4 regions of the Pseudomonas sp. AC083 genome follow, and region 1 is predicted to be linked to each of the others. Evidence: predicted binding sites of a transcription regulator. Region 1 holds the regulator's gene; each other region holds the start of a gene.
What was found. The regulator sigma-54, encoded in region 1, starts transcription at its own class of promoters, with help from an activator protein. The targets are predictions, from matches to a motif close to ANTGGCATNNANNTTGCTNT.

Region 1 (7,525 bases):
GTGACCTTGCCGCGGGGGATGCGGATATCGACGTTATTGAAAATGCTCCGCGCACCGCGCTTGAAGGAGACTCCCTTCAGCTCGACCGCGTAGGCGTTATCGGCACTCATCTAAACTCCTTGCGATGCAGCCTCTCACTGGGATGCCAGACTTTCCTCGGAAACACCTGCATCCCGGGCAGGCCGAACTGGCGGCGAACTATATCACTGCAAAGGCTGAGCGCCCAAGCGAGAACCCGGCCAAGATCGCCGACTGAAGAGGGCCTGAGCGACTTTCAGAGTGTTTTGGTAACCAGTAATGACAAAGCACGTCGAACTTGCGTGAGGCTTTGCCACATAACCGCTATAATCGCCGCCTTTTCATCGGCCCATACGATTCTGACATGAGCAAAACCCGCGACCTGATTCAATCGGCACAACGCACCATCCGCCTCGAAGTGGAAGCCGTCCAAGGCTTGATGGCCCATATCGACGCCGATTTCGTACGCGCTTGCGAGATGATTCTGGCCAGCAAGGGCCGCGTCGTCGTGGTCGGCATGGGCAAATCCGGGCACGTCGGCAACAAGATCGCCGCCACCCTGGCCAGCACCGGCACTCCGGCGTTTTTCGTGCATCCGGCCGAAGCCAGCCATGGCGACATGGGCATGATCACCCGCGACGACGTGATTCTGGCACTGTCGAACTCCGGCTCGACCAACGAAATCGTAACGCTGCTGCCATTGATCAAACGCCTGGGTATCCAGTTGATCAGCGTCACCGGCAATCCGCAGTCGCCATTGGCGAAGGCCGCCGAGGTCAATCTCAATGTGCATGTCGAGCACGAAGCCTGCCCGCTGAATCTGGCACCGACCTCTTCGACCACGGCCGCGCTGGTCATGGGCGACGCTCTGGCCGTGGCCTTGCTGGAAGCGCGTGGTTTCACCGCTGAAGATTTTGCCTTCTCGCATCCGGGCGGCGCCCTTGGCCGTCGCCTGTTGCTGAAAGTCGAAAACGTCATGCACGCCGGGCAAGAGCTGCCGCAAGTACAACGCGGCACCCTGCTCAAAGACGCGCTGATGGAAATGACCCGCAAGGGTCTGGGCATGACCGCTATTATTGAAGCCGATGGCAAGCTCGCCGGGATCTTCACTGACGGCGATTTGCGCCGCACCCTGGATCGCGCCATCGACATCCGCAGCGCCACCATCGATCAGGTGATGACCGCACACGGCAAGACCGCCCGGCCCGACATGCTCGCCGCCGAAGCCCTGAAAATCATGGAAGACCATCGAATCAACGCCCTGGTAGTCGTCGACGAGGAGGATCGCCCGATCGGCGCCTTCAACCTCTCCGATCTGCTGCGCGCAGGAGTCATGTAATGAGCAACGATCTGCTGCAACGCGGCAAAGCGATCAAACTGGCAGTATTCGACGTCGACGGTGTGCTCACCGACGGGCGCCTGTACTTCCTCGAAGACGGCAGCGAGTTCAAGACCTTCAACACCCTTGACGGCCAAGGCATCAAAATGTTGATGAATGCCGGCGTGCAGACGGCGATCATCAGTGGTCGCAAGACCCCGGTGGTCGAGCGCCGCGCGAAGAACCTCGGCATCCCGCATCTGTTTCAGGGGCGCGAGGACAAACTGGTGGTACTCGACGGTCTGCTCGCGCAACTGGGCCTAAGCTATGAAGAAGTCGCCTATCTCGGTGACGATCTGCCAGACTTGCCGGTGATCCGCCGTGTAGGGCTGGGCATGGCGGTGGCCAACGCTGCCGATTTCGTCCGCGAACACGCCCACGGCGTTACCCGCGCCCGTGGCGGCGAAGGTGCCGCCCGCGAATTCTGCGAATTGATCCTGCGCGCCCAGGGCCGCCTCGAAGCGGCCAACGCCGCGTACCTGTGAGCCTGACCATGTTTAGCAAAAAGTTTCGCAACTTCCTGCTGTTCGGCTGCATCGCGGCGATTTTCGCTGCGGTCGGCTACTGGAACATCAGCCCGGAACGCTTCCTCGACAAGCCGCCGGTCTCGGCCGCCGAGAATCCGATCGACTGGTACGCGACCAACACGCACACCATTCAGTACCTGCCCGACGGCAAGGTGCAGTATGAGATGACCTCCGACAAGGCCGAACACGTCAAGGCCACTGATATCACGCTGGTGACCAAGCCTGATTTGAACATGTATCGCGGCACCGACTTCCCGTGGCACGTGACCAGCGAACGCGGCGAAGTGAACTCGGGCGGCACCGAAGTGGAATTGATCGATTCGGTACGCGTACAGCGCACCGACGAGAAACAGCGCGGCACCCTGATCACCAGCACCCGCATGACCGTGTTCCCGCAGCAGGAATATGCGCAGACTGCGCAACCCGTTAGAATCGAGGGCGCTGGCGGCGTATCGACTGGCGTCGGAATGAAAGCGTACCTGAAGGACAGCAGGATACACCTGCAATCGAACGTAAGAGGACAGTATGAGGCTCGTTAAAACCCTCCCTATTTTGCTCAGTCTGGGCGCAGCACTGGGAAGCGCGAGCGCCTGGTCCCTGCCGAACGATCAGCAGCAGCCTATCCGCATTCAGGCCGACGACGCCCAACTGGACGACAAGAATGGCATCGCCACCTATAAAGGTGACGTGATCATTACCCAGGGCTCGATGATCGTTAAAGGCAACACCGTGACCATGACGCGCGCGCCCAATGGCGACATCGACGTGGTGACCTCGGTAGGCAACCTGGCTTACTTCGAGCAGTTGCAGACACAGGGCGACGCCAACCCGGTCAAGGGCTACGGCGTGACGATTCAATACCACGCCCAGCAGAATCGGGTGGTGCTGATCGACAAGGCCAAGGTTATCGACAAGGATAACAACGTCACCCAAGGCGAAAAAATCGTCTACGACACCGTGAAGAAACTGGCCAGCGCCGGTCGCGCCACGGGCAGCAAGGTCACCGAATCGCGTCCGCGCATCGACATGGTGATCCAGCCGAAGAAGAAAACCGAAGAGAAATCCCAGTAATGGCAACTCTGAAAGCTCAGCACCTGGCCAAGGCCTATAAAAGCCGCCAGGTCGTGCGTGACGTCAGTCTGTCGATCGACAGCGGGCAGATCGTCGGCTTGCTCGGCCCGAACGGCGCCGGTAAAACGACGTGCTTCTACATGATCGTCGGCCTGGTGCAGGCGGATCAGGGCCGTGTGCTGATCGATGACCTGGACGTCAGCCACCAGCCGATGCACGGCCGCGCCAAGGCCGGTATCGGCTATCTGCCGCAAGAAGCGTCGATCTTCCGCAAACTGTCGGTTGCCGACAACATCATGGCGATCCTCGAGACTCGCCCGGAGCTGGACAAGGCCGGTCGGCGCAAGGAGCTGGAAAGCCTGCTGCAGGAATTCCACATCAGCCACATCCGCGACAACCTAGGCATGAGCCTGTCCGGTGGTGAGCGCCGCCGGGTGGAAATCGCTCGCGCCCTGGCCACTGCACCCAAGTTCATCCTGCTCGACGAACCGTTCGCCGGTGTCGACCCGATCTCGGTCGGCGACATCAAGCAGATCATTCACCACCTCAAGGCCAAGGGCATCGGTGTACTGATCACCGACCACAACGTCCGTGAGACCCTGGATATCTGCGAAACCGCTTACATCGTCAATGACGGTCAACTGATCGCCGAAGGTGATGCCGAGACCATCCTGGCCAACGATCTGGTCAAGGAAGTGTATCTGGGTCACGAGTTCCGCCTGTAAGCGCGACAGCGCTGTATCGATTCAAGGCGCATTTATCCGCTTTAATTGTTACAGCGCTCTAGGCAAACACTTCAGTTTCAGGCATATAATTTGCTTAAGTTTGGCGCTTCGGCGCCCTGTAGTGGATGGCGCAAAGCGCCGGCGAATAAGGTGTTAAGCCCCTGCCATGAAACCATCGCTAGTCTTGAGAATGGGCCAGCAGCTGACGATGACACCGCAGCTGCAACAGGCCATCCGCCTGCTCCAATTGTCGACCCTGGACCTGCAACAGGAGATCCAGGAGGCTCTGGAATCCAATCCGATGCTCGAGCGCCAGGAAGAAGGCGACGACTTCGACAACGCCGATCCTCTGGCCGACAACGCCGAACAGAAGCCCGCCGAAATCCAGGAACCCTCCTACCAGGAAACCGCCCCGACGGTGGACAACCTCGAGGATGGCGAGTGGAACGAGCGCATCCCCAACGAACTGCCAGTGGATACCGCCTGGGAAGACGTCTACCAGACGAGCGCCAGCAGCCTGCCCAGCAGCGATGACGATGAGTGGGATTTCACCACCCGCACGTCCGCCGGCGAGAGCCTGCAGAGCCATCTGCTCTGGCAACTGAACCTGGCGCCGATGTCCGACACCGATCGCCTGATCGCCGTGACCCTGATCGACTGCATCAACAATCAGGGCTATCTGGACGAAACACTCGAAGAAATTCTTGAAGCGTTCGATCCTGAACTGGACATCGAGCTCGACGAGATCGAAGCCGTCCTGCATCGCATCCAGCAATTCGAGCCCGCCGGGATCGGCGCCCGCAACCTCAGCGAATGCCTGCTCCTGCAACTGCGCCAGCTGCCCGCGAAGACGCCGTGGCTGACCGAGGCCAAACGGCTGGTCGCCGATTACATCGACCTGCTCGGCAGTCGCGATTACAGCCAGTTGATGCGCCGGATGAAGCTCAAGGAAGACGAGCTGCGCCAAGTCATCGAACTGGTGCAGAGCCTCAATCCGCGTCCCGGTTCGCAGATCGAGTCGACAGAAGCCGAATATGTCATTCCCGATGTGATCGTGCGCAAGGACAACGAGCGCTGGCTGGTCGAGCTGAACCAGGAGTCGGTGCCACGCCTGCGTGTCAACGCCCAGTACGCCGGTTTTGTGAAACGTGCCGACACCAGCGCCGACAACACTTTCATGCGCAACCAGTTGCAGGAGGCCCGCTGGTTCATCAAGAGCCTGCAGAGCCGCAACGAAACCCTGATGAAAGTGGCCACGCAGATCGTCGAACATCAGCGCGGCTTCCTCGAATACGGCGACGAAGCGATGAAGCCGTTGGTATTGCATGACATCGCCGAAGCGGTGGGCATGCACGAATCGACGATTTCCCGAGTGACCACACAGAAATTCATGCATACCCCGCGCGGTATTTATGAGCTGAAATACTTTTTCTCCAGCCACGTCAGCACCTCCGAAGGCGGCGAATGCTCGTCCACGGCGATCCGCGCGATCATCAAAAAACTGGTCGCAGCGGAAAATCAGAAAAAGCCGTTGAGTGACAGCAAGATCGCTGGTTTACTGGAGGCACAAGGCATTCAGGTGGCTCGCCGCACCGTCGCCAAGTACCGCGAATCCCTCGGAATCGCGCCTTCGAGCGAACGCAAGCGGTTGATGTAAGCCACGTTACAGCGTTCCAGTGGCAGGCTTTTCGGCCTGCCGCTTTATGCACTGGCAACGAAGGAGAAGCTGTATGCAAGTCAACATCAGTGGACACCAACTGGAAGTGACCCAACCTCTGCGTTCCTACATCGAGGAAAAACTCCAGCGACTGGAGCGACATTTCGACAAGATCACCAACGTGCAGGTCACGATGTGCGTCGAAAAGCTGAAGCAGAAGATCGAAGCCACCTTGCATATCCCCGGCAGCGAAGTGGTCGCCAACGCAGAAGATACCGACATGTACGCTGCGATCGACTCACTCACCGACAAGCTGGATCGCCAACTCAAAAAGCATAAGGAAAAGACCCAGAGCCTCCTCCAGGGCGCGACCGGTCGTTAACACCCCTATCCCATGATCCGACTTGAAACCATCCTGACCCCCGGCCGTTCCCAAGTGAACGCGCCGGGCGGCAGCAAGAAAAAAGCCCTCGAACAGATTGCCAACCTGATCCACCGCGAAGTGCCGGATCTGGCGATGCAGGATGTCTTCGAGGCGCTGATCGCCCGTGAAAAACTCGGTTCCACCGGTTTTGGTAACGGCATCGCCATTCCCCACTGCCGCCTCAAGAGCTGCACGGCGCCGATCAGCGCCCTGCTGCACCTTGAAGCCCCGATCGATTTCGACGCCATCGACGGCGCTCCGGTAGACCTGCTGTTCGTGCTGCTGGTCCCGGAAGCCGCGACCGATGCGCATCTGGAGTTGCTGCGCCAGATCGCCAGCATGCTCGACCGCAAGGAAGTTCGTGAAAAACTGCGCAGCGCCACGAGCAACGAAGCCTTGTACCAGGTTGTACTGGACGAGCAGAACGGGCACTAATCATGCGTTTGATCATTGTCAGTGGCCGTTCGGGCTCGGGTAAAAGTACCGCCCTGAATGTCCTTGAGGACAACGGCTACTACTGCATCGACAATCTGCCGGCCGGTTTGCTGCCGGAACTGGCCGAGCGTGCGCTGATTCACACGGAGCTGGCGCAGCCGCTGGTCGCCGTGTCGATCGATGCGCGCAACCTGCCGAGCCATCTGTCACGCTTCCCTGAACTGCTTGAAGACGTCCGTGCCAAGCATATCAAGTGTGATGTGCTGTACCTGGACGCCGACGAGGAAACCCTGCTCAAGCGTTTTTCCGAGACCCGTCGTCGTCACCCGCTGAGCAACGCCAATCGCTCACTGGCCGAGGCGATTCACGATGAAACCGCCCTGCTCGGCCCGATCGCCGATCTGGCCGACCTGAAAATCAACACTACTAGCCTGAACCTCTATCAGCTTCGCGACACCCTGAAGCTGCGCCTGCTGAATCAGCCGGAACCCGGCACGGCGTTTCTGGTTGAATCATTTGGCTTCAAGCGCGGCATGCCGGTCGATGCCGATCTGGTCTTCGATGTGCGCTGCCTGCCCAATCCGTACTGGAAACCGGAGCTGCGCGCGCAATCGGGCCTTGATGCACCGGTGGCCGAGTACCTGGCGCAGCAGCCGGATGTCGAAGAAATGTATCAGGACATCTACGCCTACCTGAACAAGTGGCTGCCACGTTTCGCCGCCAGCAACCGTGCTTACGTGACCATTGCCATCGGCTGCACCGGCGGGCACCACCGCTCCGTCTACCTGACCGAACGTCTGGGCCAGGCCCTGCAGAAAACCCTGAAGAACGTCCAGGTTCGCCACCGCGACCTCACCTAAAGGATTCACACCGCGATGCCTGCTCGTGAAATCGAAATCATCAATAAGCTGGGTCTGCATGCTCGGGCATCGGCCAAATTCGTCGGCGTGGCCGGTCAGTATCCAGACTGCACGATCCGGGTGGGACGCACCCCTGAAACGACTGTCGACGGCAAGAGCATCATGGCAATGATGATGCTCGCGGCGGGCAAAGGCACCAAGATCCATTTGAGCACCGAAGGCGAACAGGCTCAGGAAGCCATGGACGCATTGGTCGATCTGATCGAAAGGTATTTCGACGAAGGTGAATAATCCTTGAGGCGGGGACACTGTTCCTCGCCTCCATTCACCCCAACGCCGTATCCATCACCATCATCAGACAAAACCCGACCAACAGGCCCATACTGGCCAGCTTGTCATGCCCATGACGACGCGACTCCGGAATCACTTC
Region 2 (7,525 bases), on a different contig from region 1:
GTTCATCACCGCACCAGCCTCGTTTCGCAGTGTCCCCACACTGCCTTCAGCGCGCTCGCCACTCCCCCAAACGCCCCCGCAGACGGGCCGCGCACTGGCTGTGTAACTGGCTGACCCGCGATTCACTGACGCCAAGGACTTCACCGATTTCCTTGAGGTTCAGCTCTTCGTCGTAGTACAGCGCCAACACCAGTCGCTCACGCTCCGGCAAATTGGCAATCGCGTCCGCCAGCGCCGCCTGGAAGCGTTCATCTTCCAGATCGCGTGACGGCTCCATATGAGCACTGGCGCCATCCTCGTGCAGCCCTTCGTGTTCGCCGTCCTGCAAGAGGTCGTCGAAACTGAACAGGCGACTGCCCAAGGTGTCATTCAGAATCCCGTAGTAATCGTCGAGACTCAATTGGAGTTCGGCCGCAACCTCGTGATCTTTAGCGTCACGGCCGGTTTTAGCTTCAATCGAGCGAATCGCGTCGCTGACCATCCTGGTATTACGGTGAACCGAGCGTGGCGCCCAATCCCCTTTGCGCACTTCATCGAGCATCGCGCCGCGGATTCGAATGCCCGCGTACGTTTCGAAACTGGCGCCTTTGCTGGCGTCGTATTTGGTCGAGACTTCGAGCAAACCGATCATCCCGGCCTGGATCAGGTCTTCGACCTGCACGCTGGCCGGCAGGCGCGCCAGCAAGTGATAGGCAATGCGCTTGACCAGTGGCGCGTAACGCTCGATCAATTCGTATTGCGCGTCACGCGCCGACTTTTTGTAAAGATTCATGCCACTGGCGGTCATATCACAGGCCCTGCGGTTTGCTGCACGAGACGCTCGACGAAAAATTCCAGATGCCCGCGCGGGTTGGCCGGCAGCGGCCAGGTGTCGACCTTCTGGGCGATGGCCTTGAAGGCCAGCGCGCACTTGGAACGGGGAAAGGCTTCGTAGACGGCGCGCTGCTTCTGCACCGCCTTGCGCACGCTTTCGTCATACGGCACGGCGCCGACGTATTGTAGGGCGACGTCGAGGAAGCGATCCGTGACCTTGGTCAACTTGGCGAACAGGTTGCGCCCTTCCTGCGGGCTCTGCGCCATGTTGGCCAGCACGCGGAAGCGGTTCATGCCGTAGTCGCGGTTGAGCAACTTGATCAGCGCGTAAGCATCGGTGATCGAAGTCGGCTCGTCGCAGACCACCAGCAACACTTCCTGGGCGGCACGAACGAAACTGACTACCGAATCACCAATACCCGCAGCGGTGTCGATCACCAGCACGTCGAGATTGTCGCCGATGTCGCTGAACGCCTGGATCAGGCCGGCGTGTTGCGCCGGGCTCAGGTGCACCATGCTCTGCGTACCGGAGGCCGCCGGCACGATGCGAATCCCGCCCGGGCCTTGCAACAGCACGTCGCGCAGTTCGCAACGGCCTTCGATAACGTCGGCCAGTGTGCGCTTGGGTGTCAGCCCCAGCAGAACGTCGACGTTCGCCAGGCCCAGGTCGGCGTCCAGCAGCATGACCCGACGGCCAAGCTCTGCCAGCGCCAGCGACAAGTTCACTGACACGTTAGTCTTGCCGACGCCACCTTTGCCGCCGGTCACCGCGATCACCTGTACGGGATGCATGCTGCCCATGTTATTTCTTTACCTTGTCTTGCATAGACGGAGGCCACATTACTGGCTGCGCGTTCCTGATCGGAACAATGCGTGGCAGACCATCGATGTAGGTACAAAAACTGTTCATGATTACCTCAGCCAACCTGCTTGGTCGGGCTGTGATAGATATCAGCGAACATGTCAGCCATGGCTTCTTCGCTGGGTTCTTCCTGCATTTGCACGCTGACGGCGCGGCTGACCAGTTGATGACGACGCGGCAGATGCAAATCATCCGGAATCCGTGGGCCATCGGTCAGGTACGCGACCGGCAATTCATGACTGATCGCCAGGCTCAACACTTCGCCGAGACTGGCCGTTTCATCCAGTTTAGTCAGGATGCAGCCGGCCAGCCCGCAACGCTTGTAACTGTGATAAGCGGCGGTTAGAACCTGTTTCTGGCTGGTGGTTGCCAGGACCAGATAATTTTTTGAGCGAATGCCACGCCCGGCCAGGCTCTCGAGCTGCATGCGCAACGCCGGATCACTGGCTTGCAGGCCGGCAGTATCGATCAAAACCACGCGTTTGCGTAGCAGTGGATCCAATGCCTGCACCAGCGACTGACCCGGATCGACGTGCGTTACCGGCACGTTGAGGATGCGCCCGAGGGTTTTCAGTTGTTCCTGCGCGCCGATGCGGAAGCTGTCCATGCTCACCAGTGCAACGTTCTGCGCGCCGTACTTGAGCACGTAACGCGCGGCGAGCTTGGCCAGCGTGGTGGTCTTGCCCATGCCGGCGGGGCCGACCATGGCAATCACACCGCCCTCTTCCAGCGGCTCGACTTCCGGTACGGCAATCATCCGCGCCAGGTGCGCCAGCAGCATGCGCCAGGCCTGACGCGGTTCTTCGATATCGGTGATCATCGCCAGCAGATCGCGCGACAGCGGGCCGGACAGGCCGATGCGCTGCAGACGGCGGTACAGATTGGCTTGGGCCGGACGGCTGCCTTGCAGCTGATTCCAGGCCAGGGTGCCGAGCTGAACTTCCATCAGCTCGCGCAGGCTGTTCAATTCAAAACGCATCGAATCCAGCGCACGCGGATCGACGCCCGCCGAGGCCTGCGCAGGCGCTGCGGCCGGGCGCGTCGGTGCGGCGTAGGTCGGCTCGCTCAACGGTTCGGCAGCGGTCAGCGGCAGGCCTGCGGTCAACGGCAGCCCGGCGAACAACTGCTGATTGGTGTTGCCGTCGGCTTCGCCACGCAGGCTCAGCTCGGCCTGGGCGGTGACGATGCGCGACTGGGTCTTGCGCAGCTCGTCTTCGAGTTCCATGTTCGGAACCCGTGGCGCCAGCGCCGACAATTTGTAATCCAGAGCCGCCGTCAACTCGACGCCGCCGGCAATGCGGCGGTTGCCGATGATGGCGGCATCAGCGCCCAGCTCATCGCGAACCAGCTTCATGGCCTGACGCATATCGGCGGCGAAAAAACGCTTAACTTGCATAAACCACTACCTCAGCCGTTGGGCCCTACTGTCGCAACGATGGTCACTTGCTTGTTGTCCGGTACTTCCTGGTAGGCCAGTACATGCAGGCCTGGCACTGCGAGGCGACCGAAGCGCGAGAGCATCGCGCGAATCGGGCCTGCTACCAGCAGGATCACCGGTTGGCCTTGCATTTCCTGCCGCTGGGCCGCTTCGATCAACGAACGCTGCAGCTTCTCGGCCATGCTCGGCTCCAGCAGAACGCCCTCTTCCGAGCCTTGTCCTGCCTTCTGCAGACTATTGAGCAATATCTGTTCCAACCTTGGTTCCAATGTGATTACAGGCAGCTCGGACTCAGTGCCTACAATGCTTTGGACGATTGCACGGGATACGCCGACCCGCACAGCGGCGACCAGCGCGGCGGTATCTTGACTCTTGGCAGCGTTGTTCGCGATCGCTTCGGCGATGCTGCGAATGTCGCGCACCGGCACGTGCTCGGCGAGCAGCGCTTGCAGGACCTTGAGCAACTGCGACAGCGAAACCACGCCCGGCACCAGCTCTTCCGCCAGTTTCGGCGAGCTCTTGGCCAGCAATTGCATGAGTTGCTGCACTTCCTCGTGGCCGATCAGCTCACTGGAGTGCTTGTACAGAATCTGGTTCAAGTGGGTGGCGACCACGGTGCTGGCGTCGACCACGGTGTAGCCGAGCGATTGCGCCTGGGCGCGCTGGCTGATTTCGATCCACACTGCCTCGAGGCCGAAAGCCGGATCTTTGGCGTTGATCCCGTTGAGCGAGCCGTAGACCTGGCCCGGGTTGATCGCCAGTTCGCGATCCGGGTAGATCTCGGCCTCGGCGAGAATCACGCCCATCAGCGTCAAGCGATACGCGCTCGGCGCCAGATCGAGGTTGTCGCGGATGTGCACGGTCGGCATCAGGAAGCCCAGATCCTGCGAGAGCTTCTTGCGCACGCCCTTGATCCGCGCAAGCAATTGCCCACCCTGATTGCGGTCCACCAACGGGATCAGGCGATAGCCGACTTCCAGGCCGATCATGTCGATCGGCGTCACGTCGTCCCAGCCCAGCTCCTTGGTTTCCATGGCGCGGGCCGGCGACGGCAGCAGTTCCTGCTGACGCTTGACCTCTTCCAGCGCCACGACCTTGGCCACATTCTGCTTTTTCCAGAACAGGTACGCGCCGCCCGCAGCCAGCGCCGCCATGCTCAGGAAGGAGAAGTGCGGCATGCCCGGCACCAGGCCCATCACCGCCATCAAACCAGCGGCCACGGCCAGCGCTTTCGGCGAGGCGAACATCTGGCGGTTGATCTGCTTGCCCATGTCTTCCGAGCCGGAAGCACGGGTCACCATGATCGCCGCCGCTGTAGATAACAACAGTGATGGCAATTGCGCCACTAAACCGTCACCGATGGTCAGCAAGGCGTAAACCTTGCCCGCATCGCCGAAGCTCATGCCGTGCTGGAAGATACCAACCGCCATGCCGCCAATGAGGTTGATGAACAGAATCAGCAGGCCGGCGATGGCGTCACCACGGACGAACTTGCTGGCACCGTCCATCGAACCGTAGAACTCCGCCTCCTGGGCGACTTCCTGACGGCGCGACTTGGCTTGATTCTGGTCGATCAGGCCGGCGTTGAGGTCGGCGTCGATCGCCATTTGTTTGCCGGGCATCGCATCGAGGGTGAAACGCGCGCTCACCTCGGAAATCCGCCCGGCACCCTTGGTCACCACGACAAAGTTGATGATCATCAGGATCGCGAAGACCACGATACCGACCACGTAGTTACCGCCGATCACCACCTCACCGAAGGCCTGAATTACCTTACCGGCTGCGGCGTGGCCGTCCTGACCGTGGAGCATCACCACCCGCGTCGAGGCCACGTTCAACGCCAGTCGCAGCAACGTCGCCACCAGCAGAATGGTCGGGAACACGGCGAAATCCAGCGGCCGCAGCGCATACACGCAGACCAGCAGGACGACGATCGACAGAGCGATGTTGAAGGTAAAGAAGACGTCGAGCAGGAACGGCGGTACCGGCAACATCATCATCGCCAGCATGACCAGCAGCAACAACGGCACGCCCAGATTGCCTCGACTGAGGTCGGCAACGTTGGTGCGTGCTGTATTGAATAACTGAGTGCGATCCACCGGTTTTCCCCGTTCCTTTAAAGCAAACTTTTGACGCCCCGAACGGGCGCAGGGCGGCTATTGCAAGAAGCTTTCCAACTTTTACCCAAGCAAAAAAGATCGCAGCCTTCGGCAGCTCCTACATGGATTTACGTCTCCTGTAGGAGCTGCCGAAGGCTGCGATCTTTGTTTTTAAACGACGAGTTTAAAAGACACCTGCCGACACGGTCTCAAGGCTACAAATCCTTGCGCCATTGCCTACAGCCAAGCCAGAATCCGCCGGCTTGTGCACCTGGGGGTCGGGTTCTATCGTGGTCCGGTCGCTGACGAATCAGCGATCGGGTTTAGCGACCCGGATCAACTCAGTGCATCAGCGATCGTGGCTTCGTTGCGGGATTTTTCGCCCGCAATAACGTTATGGCGGCTGTATGCGGGAGACCTTCGGGTCTACCGGGGTGCCTGAGACCGGTTCGCTAACCTGCGTACAGCTGCCACCTTCACTTGTTTAGCGACAGGGGGAAAGTGGCTCCATAACCTCAGGAGCTTCACCATGATCAAACCCACACCCAACCCGCCCGAGTCCGACCCCACCTCCCCCTACGAATCCCTCGACTCAAAAAAACTCCACCAAGCCGCCGACCGCGCCCTCGACCACTACCTCTGCCCACCCGGCTCCACCCCGCCGCCCTTCAGCCCTCGCGCAATGTACGCCGTCACCGCCGACACCAAAAACGAAGACCTGCTGGCCAACGCCTGCGAAACCCTCGCCTCCGCCAAAACCATCGCCCAGGAATTCGCCGGACTGGTGAAACCATCCCAGCGCCGTACCCTGATGGGCATCGCGCAACTGATCATGCTCGGGGAACTGGCGGTGAATCGGGTGCTGGATAATCTGGAGTTGCCGCAGTAGCGACACGCGATGATCGTTCCCACGCTCCGTGTGGGAACGATAAGCGCAGTATTCGGCTACTGCGCAGTCAGCATCTGTTTGGCCGTAATAGTGCCGAAACCCAATTGATTGCGATCAACATACTTCACACCTCGAAGCACCGATTGGCCTTCAGCCTCGACGAAATCCTCGTTCATGTACATGAGCACGACTTTGGTCAAAGGTGCAGTGACATCAGGAGCGGCGAGGTCACTTTGCAACAGGTTCAACGCCCAATGAAACTGCAAGAGGGGTAAATCTGCGATCCTGATCGTTCGACTTTCATCCACCAGTCGCAAATCCCTGCTTGCAGTGATACGCAACTTTTGCCCGAACACCTCAAACGCAGGCTTGCTGTAGCGCACCGCCAACTCCACACCCGTGGCCCATTGATCCATGTAATAACGTGGCGAGGTGAACAGTTCGAACAAGTCCATTTTATCGCGAATATTTCCTGCGCTATCGAACAGGTAGTTATAAGAATAGTGGTACGCCAAGCCGTCCAGTTCAGGCCTGATGGCGTTAACCGGGTTGTTCAGGTAACCAGGGATATAAACGTTAGCCATCTGCACGAAGTGAGTGAAATCCAGATCGAGATCAAAGCTCACCGTGTAACGTATGGATCGCTCCTTGGGGTTTTCCTCCAACTGCCCTGAAACGTAGTCCAGCGTCATTCCTTCAAGTTGTTTATAGATTCGCTCTGCCATGATCTTCATCTCTGCGCTCAGGGATTATTCCCGAGTGCATAGCAACGCGGCTGGGGGAGCGGCGTCTACTGTCAGAGATGACAGGTTCCGAGACTTTCCAGACAAGCGGTAACCATCAGGAATCCCGACGCAAATCCGGCGGAATCGGCAAATCATCCTTCAACGGATCCGGCCGCTTGCCCTTGCCCGCCTGGTGCTGGCGGATCTGGTAGACGTAGGCCAATACCTGCGCCACCGCCAGATACAACCCACCGGGAATTTCCTGCTCGAGCTCAGTTGAGTAATAGATCGAGCGCGCCAGCGCGGGCGATTCAAGCAGCATGACGTTGTTGGCCACTGCGATTTCGCGGATTTTCAGGGCGATGAAGTCGCTGCCCTTGGCCAGCAGCACCGGCGCGCCGCCCTTCTCCGAGTCGTATTTGAGCGCGACGGCGTAGTGGGTCGGGTTGGTGATGACCACGTCGGCTTCGGGAATCGCTGCCATCATGCGCCGCTGGGACATTTCGCGCTGGGTCTGGCGAATGCGTTGCTTGACCTCGGGCCGGCCTTCCTGGTCCTTGTGTTCGTCGCGCACTTCCTGCTTGGTCATCTTGAGCTTCTTCATGCTCTCCCAGATCTGCACCGGCACGTCGACGGCCGCGATGATGATCAGGCCGCAGGCCAGCCACAGCGTGCTCCAGCCCACCAGCAACACGCTGT
Region 3 (7,525 bases), on a different contig from region 1:
GCGAGCGCGGTACGACAGCGGTCTGGCCGTTGGACAGCGGGCCCGGCTGGCTGACGATCGGGTCTTCGGTGATGGTCACGGTCAGGCTGCCGTGGGTCACGGCGGCTGGCGACACTTTCACGTTCTGGCCGATGACGATGGTGCCGGTACGCGAGTTGATGATGACTTTTGCCACCGCCTGACCCGGATCGATTTCGAGGTTTTCCAGAATCGACAGGTAGTCGACGCGCTGGCTCGGATCCAGTGGCGCAGTGACCCGCACCGATCCGCCGTCGATGGCTTGGGCGACGCCAGGGCCGAGCATGTCGTTGACCTTGTCGACGATACGCTTGGCGGTGGTGAAGTCGGAGCGGTTGAGGTTCAGCGTCAGGCTGTTGCCCTGGTTGAAACCGCTCGGCACCGCACGTTCCACCGACGCACCGCCCGGAATGCGACCGGCCGACGGAACGTTGACGGTAATCTTCGAACCATCGCGGCCTTCAGCGTCGAAACCGCCAACCACGAGGTTGCCCTGAGCGATCGCATAGACGTTGCCGTCGATACCCTTGAGCGGCGTCAGCAGCAAGGTGCCGCCACGCAGGCTCTTGGAGTTACCGATCGAGGACACGGTGATGTCGACCTGCTGACCCGGTTTGGCAAACGCTGGCAGATCGGCGCTCACCGACACCGCCGCGACGTTCTTCAACTGCACGTTGCCCGATCCCGGCGGCACCTTGATGCCGAACTGCGAGAGCATGTTGTTGAAGGTCTGCAGGGTGAACGGGGTCTGCGTCGTCTGGTCACCGGTGCCGTTAAGCCCGACCACCAGGCCGTAACCGATCAACTGGTTGGAGCGTACGCCGGAAATGCTGGCGATGTCTTTCAGCCGCTCGGCGTGTGCGGTGAACGCCGCAGACATCAACAACGCGGCCACCATAAGGCTTTTCAGATTCAACGTAGCCACCTAGAAAGGGAACAGCGGGCTGAGGAAGAAACGGTCGAACCAGCCTGGCTGACTCGTATCGGCAAACGCGCCGGTACCCGAGTAGGTGATGCGCGCATCGGCGACGCGGGTCGACGACACGGTGTTGTCGGTCGCGATGTCATCGGCGCGGACCATGCCGGCGATGCGTACCAATTCGTCACCGGTGTTGAGCGTCAGCCACTTCTCGCCACGCACGGCGATGATGCCGTTGGGCAGCACGTCGGCGACGGTCACGGTGATGGAGCCGGTCAGGCTGTTGCTCTGCCCGGACTTGGCGTCGCCCTTGGTCGAACGGTCGGCGCTGTAGCCGGCGTTGAGGCTCAGGTCACCGCCACCAATCGGGTTGTTGGTGGTCAGGCTGGAGCCGAACAACGAGGTCAGGCCGATCGAGTTATCGCTGTTCTTGTCCATCTGCGAGTTGGCGTTCTTGCTTGCCTGGGTGCGCTCGTTCAGGGTGATGGTGATGATGTCACCGACCCGGAACGCCTTGCGGTCGCTGTACAGGTTCTGCTCGAAGCCGGCCTGATAGATCGAGCCGTTGTTGGCCGCCGCCGGCAACGGTGTGCGCGGCAACACCGGGGCGTAGTAAGGGTCATTGGGCTTGGGCGTCGGGGCGACGCAGCCCGCGAGCGAGACGACCCCACTCAATGCCAGAACAGATACAAAGCGCTTCATGACCCTACCTCACGGTGTTGCTGGCGACCTCAGGCCGCCCCAAAGACTGGATTACAGATTCTGCGTTACGAACGAGAGCATCTGGTCGGCGGTGGAGATCACCTTGGAGTTCATCTCGTAGGCGCGTTGAGTGGTGATCATGTTGACCATCTCTTCAACGGTGCTGACGTTGGAGGTTTCCAGGGTGTTCTGCAGCGTGGTACCGAAACCGTTCAGGCCCGGGGTGCCGATCTGCGGCGCGCCGGAAGCCGCGGTTTCCAGGAACAGGTTGTTGCCCACGGCTTGCAGGCCGGCCGGGTTGATGAAGTCGGCGGTCTGCAGGTTGCCGATCACTTGCGAAGCCGGGTTGCCGGCGATGGTGATCGACACGGTGCCGTCACGGCCGACAGTGAAGGTCTGCGCATCGTTCGGAATGATGATCGCCGGCTCCAGGGCGAAACCGCTGGCGTTGACGATCTGGCCATTGGAGTCGAGGTGGAAAGTACCGTCACGGGTGTAGGACGTGGTGCCGTCCGGCTGCAGGATCTGGAAGAAACCGCGACCGTCGATGGCCATGTCCAGCGGCTGCTCGGTGGTTTGCAGGCTGCCGGCGGTGAAGTTTTTCTGGGTGCCGACAATGCGCACACCGGTACCCACTTGCAGACCCGACGGCAGTTCGCTGTCCTGGGTCGACTGGGCGCCTGGCTGACGCTTGATCTGATACAGCAGGTCCTGGAACTCGGCACGGTCACGTTTGAAACCCGTGGTCGAAACGTTCGCCAGGTTGTTGGAAATGGTGGTCAGGTTGGTGTCCTGGGCGGACAGACCGGTTTTGGCAACCCATAGAGCCGGAAGCATTCGATTCTCCTCGTGCGCCTGTTTTACGGCGCGACGTTCTGATAATTAGCTGATCTGCAAGACCCGAGCCATGGCCTGGTCGTCGTCTTTGGCGGTGTTCATCATCTTGACGTGCAACTCGAACTGCTTGGCCAGGGCCAGCACCGAAGTCATTTCTTCCACGGCATTGACGTTGCTCGACTCGAGGAAACCCGAGACCAGTTTGACGTTGGCGTCGGCTTGCGCCGGCTGGCCGTCCTTGGTGTAAATCGAACCGTCGAGGCCTTTGTTCATGTTCTTGATGTCCGGGTTGACCAGTTTGATCCGGTCGACTTCGGCCATGACGCGGGGGCCTTCGCCCATTGCGCGAATGCTGATGGTGCCGTCTTCGCCGACTTCGACCTGCTGCTCGGGCGGCACGGCGATCGGGCCGCCGTTACCGATCACCGGCATGCCGTTGCCGGCGCGCAATACGCCGAGGGCGTCGATGTTGAGGCTGCCGGTGCGCACGTAGCTTTCGCCGCCGCCGGGGTTTTGCACGGCGATGAAACCGTTGCCGGATACCGCGACGTCGAGTTCACGCCCGGTCTGCACCAGCGAGCCCGGCGTGAAGTCGGTGGCGGGACGTTCGCTCATGGCAAACGCGCGCGCCGGAAAGCTGTCACCGAACACCGGCATCGAACGCGCCTGCTCGAGGTCGCGCTGGAAGCCGTTGGTGGAGATGTTCGCCAGGTTGTTGGCATGCGCCCGCTGCGCCAGTGCGTTCTGGCTGGCGCCGGTCATTGCCACATAAAGGTACTTGTCCACTGTGTTTCCTCTGCATGCCGGACGTTTGCCGCCCACCGCTGTACTGCTCAGCCATAAGCAATTTGCAGACCAACTTTTTATTGGCGGGCGAAGGCCCGGTAAACAGGGGACTTGAGGGGATCGGAGGGGGAATCTGAAATGGGTCGAAGACGAAAAACCGGCGGTGTCATGCCGGTTAGTGGCAATCCTGAGTTCGGCGGGGATGGCGATCCTGTGGCGAGGGGATTTATCCCCGTTCGGCTGCGCAGCAGTCGCCAAGCCTGCAAATGAGGTCGCAGTGAAGGAAAAGCGGGGCCGCTGCGCAGCCCAACGGGGATAAATCCCCTCGCCACAAAGGCTCTACTTAGCTTTCGGAGGTTTTGCCAACCTCATACTCACGCAACTTGTTGGCAATCGTCGTGTGCGAAACACCGAGCCGCTTGCCCAACTGCCGACTGCTGGGATGCTCGGAATACAACCGCTCCAGCACCGCTTTCTCGAAACGCCCGACGATCTCGTCCAGACTTCCGTCGAGGGAGAAATCGCCAAGCGGCTGACGCACGCCGTAATCCGGCAGGCGAATATGTTCGGCCTTGACCGTGCCGCCGTCGCACAGGGAAACCGCCTGGAACAATACGTTCTCCAACTGCCGCACGTTGCCCGGCCAGTGGTAATGGCTGAGGCGATCCATCGCCGCCGGGGCCAGTTTCGGCAGCGGACAGCCGATCTGCCGACTGGCCTGATCGAGAAAGTGTTCAACCAGCGGCGTCAGACCGTCGAGGCATTCGCGCAGTGGCGGGATGTGCAGCGACAGCACGTTCAAGCGGTGATAGAGATCCTGGCGAAACTCGCCGCGCGCGCACAATTCGGACAAATCCACCTGGGTCGCGCAGATCACCCGCACGTCCAGATACACCTCTTCATCACTGCCGACGCGACGGAAGCAACCGTCCTGAAGAAAGCGCAGCAGCTTGACCTGCAAACGCGGGCTCATCTCGCCGACGCCATCGAGAAACAGCGTGCCGCCAGCGGTCAACTCCAACAGGCCAAGCTTGCCCTCAGCGCGAGCGCCTTCGAAAGCGCCGGGGCCGTAGCCGAACAGTTCGGTCTCGGCCATCGACTCCGGCAGTCCGGCGCAGTTGAGCGCCATCAACGGTGACTGTCCGCGCGGGCTGGCGAGGTGACAGGCGCGCGCCAGCAGTTCCTTGCCAGTGCCGGTTTCGCCTTCTATTAATAGCGGCGCATCCAGCGGCGCCATGCGCCGCGCTTCGCGGACCACAGCGGCCATGACTTTCGAGCTTTGAAAGATGCTGTCGAACCCGCGCAGCTCTTGCTTGCGCACATTGTAGATTCGCTCGCCGACCCGATCGGCGCGGTGCAGCGTCAGTACGGCGCCGGCCATGGCCTCGCTGTCGTCGTGTTCCGATTGCAGCGGCGCGATGTCGGCGAGAAAGATGTCGCCCTTGACCTTGACCCGCATGCCGTTGATCCGCGATTTGTTGGCGCGCACCAATTCCGGCAAATCGAAATCCTCGGCGTAGCGCGACAGCGGAATCCCCGGCACCTCATCGACGCGCACGCCGAGCAACTGCGCCGCCGCGCGGTTGGCCGCAACGATCGAGCCGCCCATGTCGATCGACAGCACCGGAAACTCCAGTGCGCCGAGCAGTGCGTTCAATTCCATGTGCCGGCGTTCACTGGGCATCAGCCCGACGCGCTTGACCCCGAACACCCCGCCGATCGCCTCGAACTTGGGGCGCAACGCCTGGAACTGGATGTTGATCAGGTTCGGGCAGTGCAGGTAGATCGCGTTGCCATGCTCACCGCCAACTTCACCGCGGGCAACGTTGATACCGTACGCCACCAGCAGATTGAGAATGTCGCGCAGGATGCCGATGCGGTTCTGGCAGTGGACTTTGATGCGCATAGAAAAAGGCCCGACAGGTTTGAGAAGTAAACACATGTCCTTGTGGGAGCGAGCCTGCTCGCGAAGGCGCCAGCACATCCAGAATCGATGTGTCATACAGACCGCTTTCGCGAGCAGGCTCGCTCCCACAGGGTTTTGTGGCGCGCCCGAGGCAGAGTTTTCTGTCGAGGCACGCAGATAGTTGTCAAGATTATGTGACAGCCTCTGCCCTTTTCAAACCCGCCAATCACCGTAAATGCGCATTACCCGACAAAGCGTAACGATAACTTTACGAAATACGCAGAATTTTCCTACGCACACACCGGTCAACATGCTGCACGCCCTGTCACTCTGGGGTATTCCTTTAGCCATCGCTGGACATAACAAAAACGAATTTCCTAGCAGGAGAGCAGCATGAAGCAGACGCAATACGTGGCTCGCGAGCCCGATGCGCAAGGTTTTATCGACTACCCCGCCGAAGAACATGCGGTGTGGAACACGCTGATCACTCGCCAGTTGAAGGTGATTGAAGGTCGCGCGTGCCAGGAATACCTGGACGGTATCGAAAAACTCGGTCTGCCCCACGACCGCATCCCGCAACTGGCCGAAATCAACAAAGTTCTCGGCGAGACCACTGGCTGGCAGGTCGCCCGGGTGCCAGCGCTGATTCCTTTTCAGACGTTCTTTGAATTGCTCGCCAGCAAGCAATTTCCTGTCGCCACTTTCATTCGCACCCGCGAAGAACTCGACTACCTGCAAGAGCCGGATATCTTTCACGAGATCTTTGGCCATTGCCCACTGCTGACCAATCCGTATTTCGCTGAATTCACCCACACCTACGGCAAGCTCGGTCTGCAAGCGACCAAGGAAGAGCGCGTGTACCTGGCGCGGCTGTACTGGATGACCATCGAATTCGGTCTGGTCGACACCCCGCACGGCAAGCGCATCTACGGTGGCGGGATTCTGTCCTCGCCCAAAGAAACCGTTTACTGCCTGTCGGACGAGCCTGAGCATCAGATTTTCGATCCGCTGGAAGCCATGCGCACGCCGTATCGCATCGACATCCTGCAGCCGCTGTACTTCGTCCTGCCCAATCTCAAGCGCCTGTTCGACGTGGCCCATGAAGACATCATGGCCATGGTTCGCCAAGGCATGCAGCTGGGCTTGCACGCGCCGAAATTTCCGCCGAAACCCAAAGCCGCCTGAACCGCGACTTTTGCTGACAATTGCGTCTGTCCGTCGCCGCCACTTTGCTTTAGCGTGACGGCATTGACGGCCCACGCGCTTTAATAAAAAACATACTCGTTTTCAGGAATACACCATGTCGACTTTGAACCAAGCCCACTGCGAAGCCTGCCGCGCCGATGCGCCACAAGTCAGCGACGAAGAACTGCCGATCCTGATCAAGCAGATCCCTGACTGGAACATCGAAGTACGCGACGGCATCATGCAGCTGGAAAAAGTTTTCCTGTTCAAGAACTTCAAGCACGCGCTGGCGTTCACCAACGCCGTGGGCGAAATCTCCGAGGCCGAAGGTCACCACCCGGGCCTGCTGACCGAGTGGGGCAAAGTCACCGTGACCTGGTGGAGCCACTCGATCAAAGGCCTGCACCGCAACGACTTCATCATGGCCGCGCGCACTGACGAAGTGGCCAAGACTGCAGAAGGACGCAAGTAATGCACTTCGACGCCATCGGCCGGGTCCCCGGCGACCCGATTCTCGGTTTGATGGAGGCCTATGCGCAGGATGCCAATCCGCGCAAGTTCGACCTCGGCGTTGGCGTCTACAAGGATGCCCAGGGCCTGACGCCGATCCCGGAAGCGGTGAAAATCGCTGAAGCGCGACTGGTCGAAAGCCAGGACACCAAGACCTACATCGGTGGCCACGGCAATCCGCTGTTCGGCAAGGTCATCAATGAGCTGGTACTCGGTGCCGACTCGCAACTGATCACCGAACAACGCGCCGGCGCCACCCAGACCCCGGGAGGCACCGGTGCCCTGCGTCTGGCGGCCGACTTCATCGCGCAATGCCTGCCGGGCAAAGGCGTGTGGTTGAGCAACCCGACCTGGCCGATCCACGAAACCATTTTCGCCGCCGCCAAGGTCAAGGTCAGCCACTACCCCTATGTGGGCAATGACAATCGCCTCGACGTCGAAGCAATGCTCGCCGTGCTCAAGGAAGTGCCGAAGGGCGACGTGGTGTTGCTGCATGCGTGCTGCCACAACCCGACCGGTTTCGACCTGAGCCATGACGACTGGAAGCGCGTGCTTGAAGTAGTGCGCAGCCGCGATCTGCTGCCGCTGATCGACTTCGCTTACCAGGGTTTTGGTGATGGTCTGGAGCAGGACGCCTGGTCGACCCGGTTGTTCGCGGCGCA
Region 4 (7,525 bases), on a different contig from region 1:
ACGAAATGCTCACCCACGTGCCGATCCTCGCCCATGGCACTGCCAAGCGCGTGCTGATCATCGGCGGTGGTGACGGCGGCATGTTGCGCGAAGTGACCAAGCACGCCGGCGTCGAGCACATCACCATGGTCGAGATCGACGGCACCGTGGTCGACATGTGCAAGGAATTCCTGCCGAACCATTCCGCCGGTGCCTACGACGATCCGCGCCTGAACCTGGTGATCGATGACGGCATGCGTTTCGTCGCCACCACCACTGAAAAATTCGACGTGATCATCTCCGACTCCACCGACCCGATCGGCCCGGGCGAAGTGCTGTTCTCGGAGAACTTCTACCAGGCATGCCACCGCTGCCTGAACGAAGGCGGCATTCTCGTCACTCAGAACGGCACGCCGTTCATGCAGATCGACGAAGTCAAAACCACCGCCGGTCGCCTGCGCAGCCTGTTCCCGGACTGGCATTTCTATCAGGCCGCCGTGCCGACCTACATCGGCGGTTCGATGACCTTCGCCTGGGGCTCGACCAACCCGGCCTACCGCAAGCTCAGCCGTGAAACCCTGCAACAGCGCTTCATCGGCAGCGGCATCGTCACCCGTTACTACAACCCGGAAATCCACATCGGCGCGTTCGCCTTGCCGCAATACGTGCTGCAAGCGGTCAACAAGCCGAGCAACGACTGATCACCTTGACGTCACTCTACAAGGGAGCTCTTGCGGCGAGGGGATTTATCGCCGTTGGGATGCGCAGCATCCCTGAACCGGCCTGCGCGGTGTCTCCGTTAAACCGCAATGGGCGGGGATTACGACTGCTGCGCAGCCGGACGGGGAGAAATCCCCACGCCACAGAGTCCGCCCTATCGATCGGATGGTTATTTTCACCGTTGTCGGCTGTAATCCTTTTGAACCAACTGTCGCGGAAAAAAGTCGAGATAGAGGTAAGCCCATTTACGGGTTGATCGAGGAGGCACTGATGCAAAAGTGGAAAGTCACTTTCGTGGATGATCACGGTGAAATTGTCGATGAAGTCTTCGAACGTGAGGAATGCCCGTCCGATGATGAAGCCGCGCGGCTCGTCAAAGAGCGGCTTCTTCCGGTCGCCGCCCAGCTGGATCTCAACGATCTGGAAGGGCGCACCGCCGATGCCGGGGTGAAAAACCTCAAGACCCAGAACGGCATCGAAATCCGCAGCATCACTCCTGTCTGAACACTTCCTGTCATCTCGTAAACCAGGCCTTGGCAGCGGCGCTCTCTTGGGGCTACTCTGCAAGCGAGATCAGCGAATGGATCGCTAAGGTCTGGTCTTGTCAGCTACATGCTTGTTTCCCGCGCGCAACCACGTTGCCGTAGTACTTAGGCCAAAAGGCCCGGGGCGGGAATACGGAAAGTCTATCCATCAATCGAGGGGGACGATTCATGAGCACAGCCTATCAAGAAGACATCAGCAGCAACGTTCTGCGCCGCATGAAAGAAGGCGGTTTCGATTTTTCCCGGTTCCATCCCATCGAGTTCTACGCGATTTTCCCGGACGAGGAGCGGGCGCGCAGGGCAGCAGGCAAATTTCGCGGTGAATCCATCAATGCCCAAGTCAGTGCGCGCGACGACGGCGCCTGGTCGCTGGAATTGAGCAAAGTGATGTACGCAACCTATGACGATATCGGCGATTTCGAGCAAGGCTTTTCTGCCGTGGTCGAACCGCTGGGCGGCATTATCGAGGGTTGGGGCGTGAAGCAGGAGGTGCGCAATCGTTACCGGTTGAATTGATATTGCGCATTGTCTGTCGGGCAACGGCTGACCTTCGGGTCGGCCGTTGTCGTTTCTGGCTTCTGCACATCGCAGTGGCAAAACCCTGAAACAAGAATCCAGGGCAAAAAAAAGCCACCGGAGAGGGTGGCTAAAAGGGAAGACGGGTATGCAATAAAGTCCTGTCGGGACGGGGCTGCCAAGGCAGTTCAGATCAGTTGAGCTGTCTACTTTGCGGCGGCGTGCCGGGGAAGTTTTGCAGCGAATGCGCGGATTATCCGCAGTCGCGGCCGGGCAGTGAAATCAACTCTGACTATGCTGGTGATAGGCGATGCAGTGCGTCGCAATGAAGCGGGGGCAATCGGGCCGGGGCATTTGCCGCACAGGAATGGTGCGCAGCCTTCGGCGTGGATCTACAACCGATTGAAATCAAAGCGTTTATGCCGATGGCACGGGCCTTGCGAAGGCCTGTATGTCCGGAGTGACAAGGAGTACGGCATGATCCGCACCTATTTTGACGAGATGTACGATGCCGGCGGCCTGGTCCGCCCGCATTACCGGGAATTTGCCCGCTGGCTGGCCGATACGCCCGACGAGCTGCTCGCGCAGCGCCGCCGCGAGGCCGATCTGCTGTTCCACCGTGCCGGGATCACCTTCACGCTCTATGGCGACGAGCAGGGCACCGAGCGCCTGATTCCGTTCGACACCATTCCCCGCAGCATTCCGGCCAGTGAATGGCGGATTGTCGAGCGCGGCTGCATCCAGCGGGTCAAAGCGTTGAACATGTTTCTCGCCGACCTCTACCACGAGCAGCGCATCATCAAGGCCGGGATTATTCCCGCCGAACAGGTGCTGGCCAACGAGCAATACCAATTGGCGATGCAAGGTCTGGATCTGCACCGCGATATCTATTCGCACATCTCCGGCGTCGATCTGGTGCGCGATGGCGATGGCACTTATTACGTTCTCGAAGACAACCTGCGCACACCCAGCGGCGTCAGCTACATGCTCGAGGACCGCAAGATGATGATGCGTCTGTTCCCCGAACTGTTCTCCGCCCAGCGCATTGCCCCGATCGATCACTACCCCAATCTGCTGCTCGACACCCTGAAAAGCTCAAGCCCGATCGACAACCCGAGCGTGGTGGTGTTGACGCCGGGACGCTTCAACAGCGCGTTCTTCGAACACGCGTTTCTGGCGCGGGAAATGGGCGTGGAACTGGTGGAAGGCGCGGATCTGTTCGTGCGTGACGACAAGGTATTCATGCGCACCACCGATGGCCCGAAAGCGGTCGACGTGATCTACCGCCGCCTCGACGATGCCTTCCTCGATCCTCTGGCATTCAACCCGGACTCGATGCTCGGCGTGCCGGGGCTGCTGTCGTCCTATCGTTCCGGCAACGTGGTGCTGGCGAATGCCATCGGCACCGGAGTGGCGGACGATAAATCGGTGTATCCGTTTGTCACGGACATGATCCGCTTCTACCTTGACGAAGAACCGGTTCTGAAAAACGTGCCGACCTGGCAGTGCCGCAACCCGTCCGAGCTGTCCCACGTGCTGGCCAATCTTCCGGAACTGGTGGTCAAGGAAACCCAGGGCTCCGGCGGTTACGGGATGCTGGTCGGGCCGGCCGCGACGACGGCGGAAATCGATGCCTTTCGTGAGCGCATCAAAGCCAAACCCCATGCCTACATCGCGCAGCCGACGCTGTCGCTATCGACCTGTCCGACCTTTGTCGAAAACGGCATTGCACCGCGCCATATCGATTTGCGTCCGTTTGTGTTGTCCGGTCGCGAAACCCGTGTGGTGCCTGGCGGTTTGACCCGTGTCGCGTTGCGTGAAGGCTCCCTGGTGGTGAATTCCTCCCAGGGCGGCGGCACCAAGGACACCTGGGTAGTCGAGGATTGAAGGAAGCTTGCCATGTTAAGTAGAACTGCCTCGGATCTGTACTGGATGTCGCGTTACCTGGAGCGTGCGGAGAATCTCGCGCGCATGCTCGACATCAGTTATTCGCTGTCGCTGATGCCGCAGGACGGGCGCGGCGACGGTCTGCACGAACTCGCCATGCCGTTGCTGATCACCGGCACCCTGGACGATTACCTTGAACGCCACGGCGACCTCCACGCAGAGCGCCTGCTGCATTTCTTCGCACTGGATGCGGCCAACCCGGCCAGTATCTACAGCTGCCTTGGTGCAGCGCGGGCCAGTGCTCATGCGGTACGCGGGCGAATCACCGCGGACATGTGGGAAAACATCAACGCGACCTGGCTGGAAATTCGCGGCATTGCCGAACAGGGCTTGAGCCGCTATGGCATGAGTCGTTTCTGTGAATGGATCAAGGAACGTTCGCACCTGTTTCGTGGCGCCTCATACGGCACGATCATGCGCAACGACGCGTTTCGCTTTATTCGTCTGGGCACGTTTATCGAGCGCGCGGACAACACGCTGCGCCTGCTCGATGCCCGTTACGAAATGGCCGGCGATCAGGCCGAAGCAGTCAGCGACGGCACGGCGCACGCCTATTACCAATGGAGTGCGCTGCTGCGCGCCTTGTCCTCATTCGAGGCATACACCGAAATCTACCGCGACGCGCCCGGCGCCCGGCATGTCGCCGAACTGCTGCTGTTGCGCGCCGACGTGCCGCGTTCGCTGCGTGCCTGTACCGAAGAAATCGACCAGATCCTCGCGCAACTGCCAGGCGCCAACGGCCGACCGGCACAACGCCTGGCGGCGGAAATGGACGCGCGCCTGCGCTACACCGGCATCAACGAAATCCTCGAAGAAGGCCTGCACGCCTGGCTGACCGAATTCATCCCGCTGGTGCGCCAGTTGGGCAACGCCATTCACAGTTCCTATCTGGAGGCTGCATGAGACTTTCCATAAGCCACGAGACCACCTATCACTACGAAGATCAGGTGCGCGCGAGCATCCAGTACCTGCGCCTGACGCCCCACGACAGCGAGCGCCAGCATGTCCTCAGTTGGCAACTCGACCTGCCGCGTCCGGTGCGTGCGCAGCTCGATCCGTTCGGCAACATTCTGCATGTGCTGACCATGGACGAGCCCCACGAAGCGATCATCATCGGCGCCCGTGGTCAGGTCGATATTGACGAATTGCGCGAGGCCGAACATGAGAGCCAGTCGGCGCTGCCGTTCCTGCGCTTCACGCGCCTGACCGAAGCCGACGAAGCCTTGCGCGAATTTGCCGCGAAGAACTGCAAGCAACGGCGTGATCGCACCGCGCTGATCGACTTGATGCACGGTCTGAATCAGCACATGACCTACACGCCGGGCTCGACTGAAGTCGACACCAGCGCCGCCGAAGCTTTCGCCGGTCGCGCCGGGGTTTGTCAGGATCATACCCATGCGTTTCTGGCCTGCGCGCGCAGCCTCGGCGTGCCGTCGCGTTACGTGTCGGGTTATCTGTATAGCGAAGATTGCGAGCATCTGGCCAGTCATGCCTGGGCAGAAGCGTGGCTGGATGACGCCTGGTACAGCTTCGACGTGACCAACCAACTGGCGCGTCCGGAGCGACACTTGAAGCTGGCGGTCGGCCTGGATTATCTCGATGCCTGCCCGGTCCGTGGCATGCGCCGGGGCGGCGGCTGTGAGCAGATGCATGCGAAGGTGTTCGTCTCGCCGACGCCGGTGATTTCCGTCCAGCAACAATAGCTCGACGCTCCCAAGCCCTGTGGGAGCGAGTCTGCTCGCGAAAGCGGTCCATCAGCCAGCCAATCAGCGACTGACACTCCGCCTTCGCGAGCAGGCTCGCTCCTACAAGGGGACTGCGTCAAGGCTTGGCTTTGCGTTCAGCCATGTGCTTGAGATAGCCCACCAGCATTTCAAGGTCTCCATCCGGCAGCACCTGCGCCGAAAGCCCCGGCATCTTCGCTTGCGGCCACTGACGCAAACTCTGCGGATCGCGGATGTAGCGCTTCAAGAAATCCGCCCCGAAATACTCGGTCGGGCTATACGGAATATTCAGATCCGGCCCGAACTGCGCGTCTCCGGCACCATTCAGCCGGTGGCAGGCCAGGCAGTTTTTCTGAAACAGGGCAAAACCCTTGTTCACCGGATCATCGGCCTTCAAGCCAGGATCGGGCAGCAGGGCAGGAAAGCGTTGGGCCACTGGCGCCATCAGCTTGATGCTGGCGACTTCGAACGGCCACTGTTCGGGGCTGATATTACCGGCCTGCGGATCGGTCCAGACCAGATAGAACGGCCCGGCGCTGTGCTTGCCGGCAGACAGCGGTGGCCACGGCCGCGCCGGGTCCTCGATTGCCAGCCATGCGCGTGCGCCGTCCTTGTTCAGCAAGGGCGCAGCGGCCAACTCTGCGGCAAAGCCATCCAGCGCCACCGCCTGCAAGTGATCCTCCGGCTTGACCCCCGTCAGCAATGCGGCCAGCGGCACGGCCTGATAGGTCATGTCCTTCTTGTAGGAAACATCATTGTTGATCGTGAGAGTTTGCAGCTGAGGATGCTTGAGCAGCTCTTCGGTCTGCCAGGTGCGGCTGTTTGCGCCCAACTGCAGATCCAGTTGTGCGGCGGACAAGGGCAAGCTCAGCAGCAAGGCACCGAGCGCAATGAGGGTTTTCAAATGATCGCCATCCATGTCGTGGGAGTGCGCAAAGGTTGGCACAACCACGCTGGCCCGGGTAGCGGGCCAGTCACATTTTCAGTGGCGATATACAGCAGGCGACGGTTGAATCAGCCGATGACCTTGGTCAGATTCGGCAAGATCAACAACAGCGTCGTGGCGAAAAGAATGAGTCCTGCTTGACGTACTTTCGGTTGTTTGAACATGGCTTGACCGCCTTTATTGTTATTTCCTGATGCATGCCTGACTGCATATCCCTGACGGCACGCGTTGCACTTCCTGTTGAAGGACGCCCGTCTCGGCAAAACCCGACGACGATGGCGTACATCTTCACCTTAGAGCCCGCGTCTCCCTTCGCTTAGATCCATTTCATATGGAGTTCTTTGCAAAAGCTCTTAAAACGGCATGAGGCGTATTGCCAGCTTCTTTGCCGCCCGCTGGCTAGACAACTCGGTGACCTGAACCGGTTCACCTGATGACGGATGACCGTCCGTCTGAGCGTGCGCGTCAAGCGCTTTGAGCAATGTGGTCATTGCTTGCCAGCCGGCACAGGGCGAAAGTGAAGTGACAATAAATCAGGTTCGAGGACGTCATGACTGAAGCTTTGATTTTCGATGCGTTGCGCACCCCGCGTGGCAAAGGCAAGGCAGACGGTGCGCTGCACAGCGTGAAGCCGGTCAACCTGGTGGCCGGTTTGCTGAGCGCGTTGCAGGCGCGCACCGCGCTGGACACCAGTCAGGTCGATGATGTCGTCCTCGGCTGCGTCACGCCGATCGGCGATCAAGGCTCGGACATCGCCAAGACGGCGGTGCAAGTGGCAGACTGGGACGTCAGCGTCGCCGGTGTGCAGATCAACCGTTTCTGTGCTTCGGGTCTGGAAGCGGTGAATCTTGGCGCGATGAAAGTGCGCTCGGGCTTCGAGGATCTGGTGGTGGTTGGCGGCGTCGAGTCGATGTCGCGGGTGCCAATGGGCAGCGATGGTGGCGCCTGGGCGCTGGACCCTCAGACCAACCTGCACAGCCATTTCACCCCGCAAGGGGTCGGCGCCGATCTGATCGCCACCCTCGAAGGCTTCAGCCGGCAGGACGTCGATGCCTACGCGCTGCACTCGCAGCAAAAAGGCGCAAGAGCGCGGGCCGACGGCTCCTTCAACAAGTCGCTGGTGCCAGTACAGGATCAGAACGGCATCA

Region 2: the regulator sigma-54 is predicted to act here: its motif matches at 5,272-5,291, upstream of flhA (flagellar biosynthesis protein FlhA).
Region 3: the regulator sigma-54 is predicted to act here: its motif matches at 3,317-3,336, upstream of AC0IXA_RS06835 (flagellar basal body rod protein FlgF).
Region 4: the regulator sigma-54 is predicted to act here: its motif matches at 2,185-2,204, upstream of AC0IXA_RS22895 (circularly permuted type 2 ATP-grasp protein).

What each region holds. Positions count from the first base shown of each region.
Region 1 is NZ_CEEDDH010000006.1:206,697-214,221, forward strand. It holds gene AC0IXA_RS12415 (ATP-binding cassette domain-containing protein) at 1-110, opposite strand, end outside; gene AC0IXA_RS12420 (KpsF/GutQ family sugar-phosphate isomerase) at 383-1,357, shown strand; gene AC0IXA_RS12425 (KdsC family phosphatase) at 1,357-1,881, shown strand; gene lptC (LPS export ABC transporter periplasmic protein LptC) at 1,890-2,462, shown strand; gene lptA (lipopolysaccharide transport periplasmic protein LptA) at 2,449-2,994, shown strand; gene lptB (LPS export ABC transporter ATP-binding protein) at 2,994-3,719, shown strand; gene AC0IXA_RS12445 (RNA polymerase factor sigma-54) at 3,886-5,376, shown strand; gene hpf (ribosome hibernation-promoting factor, HPF/YfiA family) at 5,450-5,758, shown strand; gene ptsN (PTS IIA-like nitrogen regulatory protein PtsN) at 5,771-6,235, shown strand; gene rapZ (RNase adapter RapZ) at 6,238-7,095, shown strand; gene AC0IXA_RS12465 (HPr family phosphocarrier protein) at 7,111-7,386, shown strand; gene AC0IXA_RS12470 (ZIP family metal transporter) at 7,421-7,525, opposite strand, start outside.
Region 2 is NZ_CEEDDH010000003.1:101,666-109,190, forward strand. It holds gene fliA (RNA polymerase sigma factor FliA) at 47-787, opposite strand; gene fleN (flagellar synthesis regulator FleN) at 784-1,614, opposite strand; gene flhF (flagellar biosynthesis protein FlhF) at 1,731-3,071, opposite strand; gene flhA (flagellar biosynthesis protein FlhA) at 3,083-5,212, opposite strand; gene AC0IXA_RS06575 (DUF6124 family protein) at 5,742-6,101, shown strand; gene AC0IXA_RS06580 (hypothetical protein) at 6,158-6,835, opposite strand; gene flhB (flagellar biosynthesis protein FlhB) at 6,942-7,525, opposite strand, start outside.
Region 3 is NZ_CEEDDH010000003.1:160,621-168,145, forward strand. It holds gene AC0IXA_RS06820 (flagellar basal body P-ring protein FlgI) at 1-916, opposite strand, end outside; gene flgH (flagellar basal body L-ring protein FlgH) at 944-1,639, opposite strand; gene flgG (flagellar basal-body rod protein FlgG) at 1,691-2,476, opposite strand; gene AC0IXA_RS06835 (flagellar basal body rod protein FlgF) at 2,522-3,262, opposite strand; gene AC0IXA_RS06840 (sigma-54-dependent phenylalanine hydroxylase transcriptional regulator PhhR) at 3,606-5,168, opposite strand; gene phhA (phenylalanine 4-monooxygenase) at 5,562-6,353, shown strand; gene AC0IXA_RS06850 (4a-hydroxytetrahydrobiopterin dehydratase) at 6,469-6,825, shown strand; gene AC0IXA_RS06855 (amino acid aminotransferase) at 6,825-7,525, shown strand, end outside.
Region 4 is NZ_CEEDDH010000019.1:54,457-61,981, reverse strand. It holds gene speE (polyamine aminopropyltransferase) at 1-680, shown strand, start outside; gene AC0IXA_RS22905 (hypothetical protein) at 970-1,203, shown strand; gene AC0IXA_RS22900 (ribonuclease E inhibitor RraB) at 1,413-1,760, shown strand; gene AC0IXA_RS22895 (circularly permuted type 2 ATP-grasp protein) at 2,238-3,647, shown strand; gene AC0IXA_RS22890 (alpha-E domain-containing protein) at 3,660-4,610, shown strand; gene AC0IXA_RS22885 (transglutaminase family protein) at 4,607-5,410, shown strand; gene AC0IXA_RS22880 (c-type cytochrome) at 5,529-6,350, opposite strand; gene AC0IXA_RS22875 (acetyl-CoA C-acetyltransferase) at 6,928-7,525, shown strand, end outside.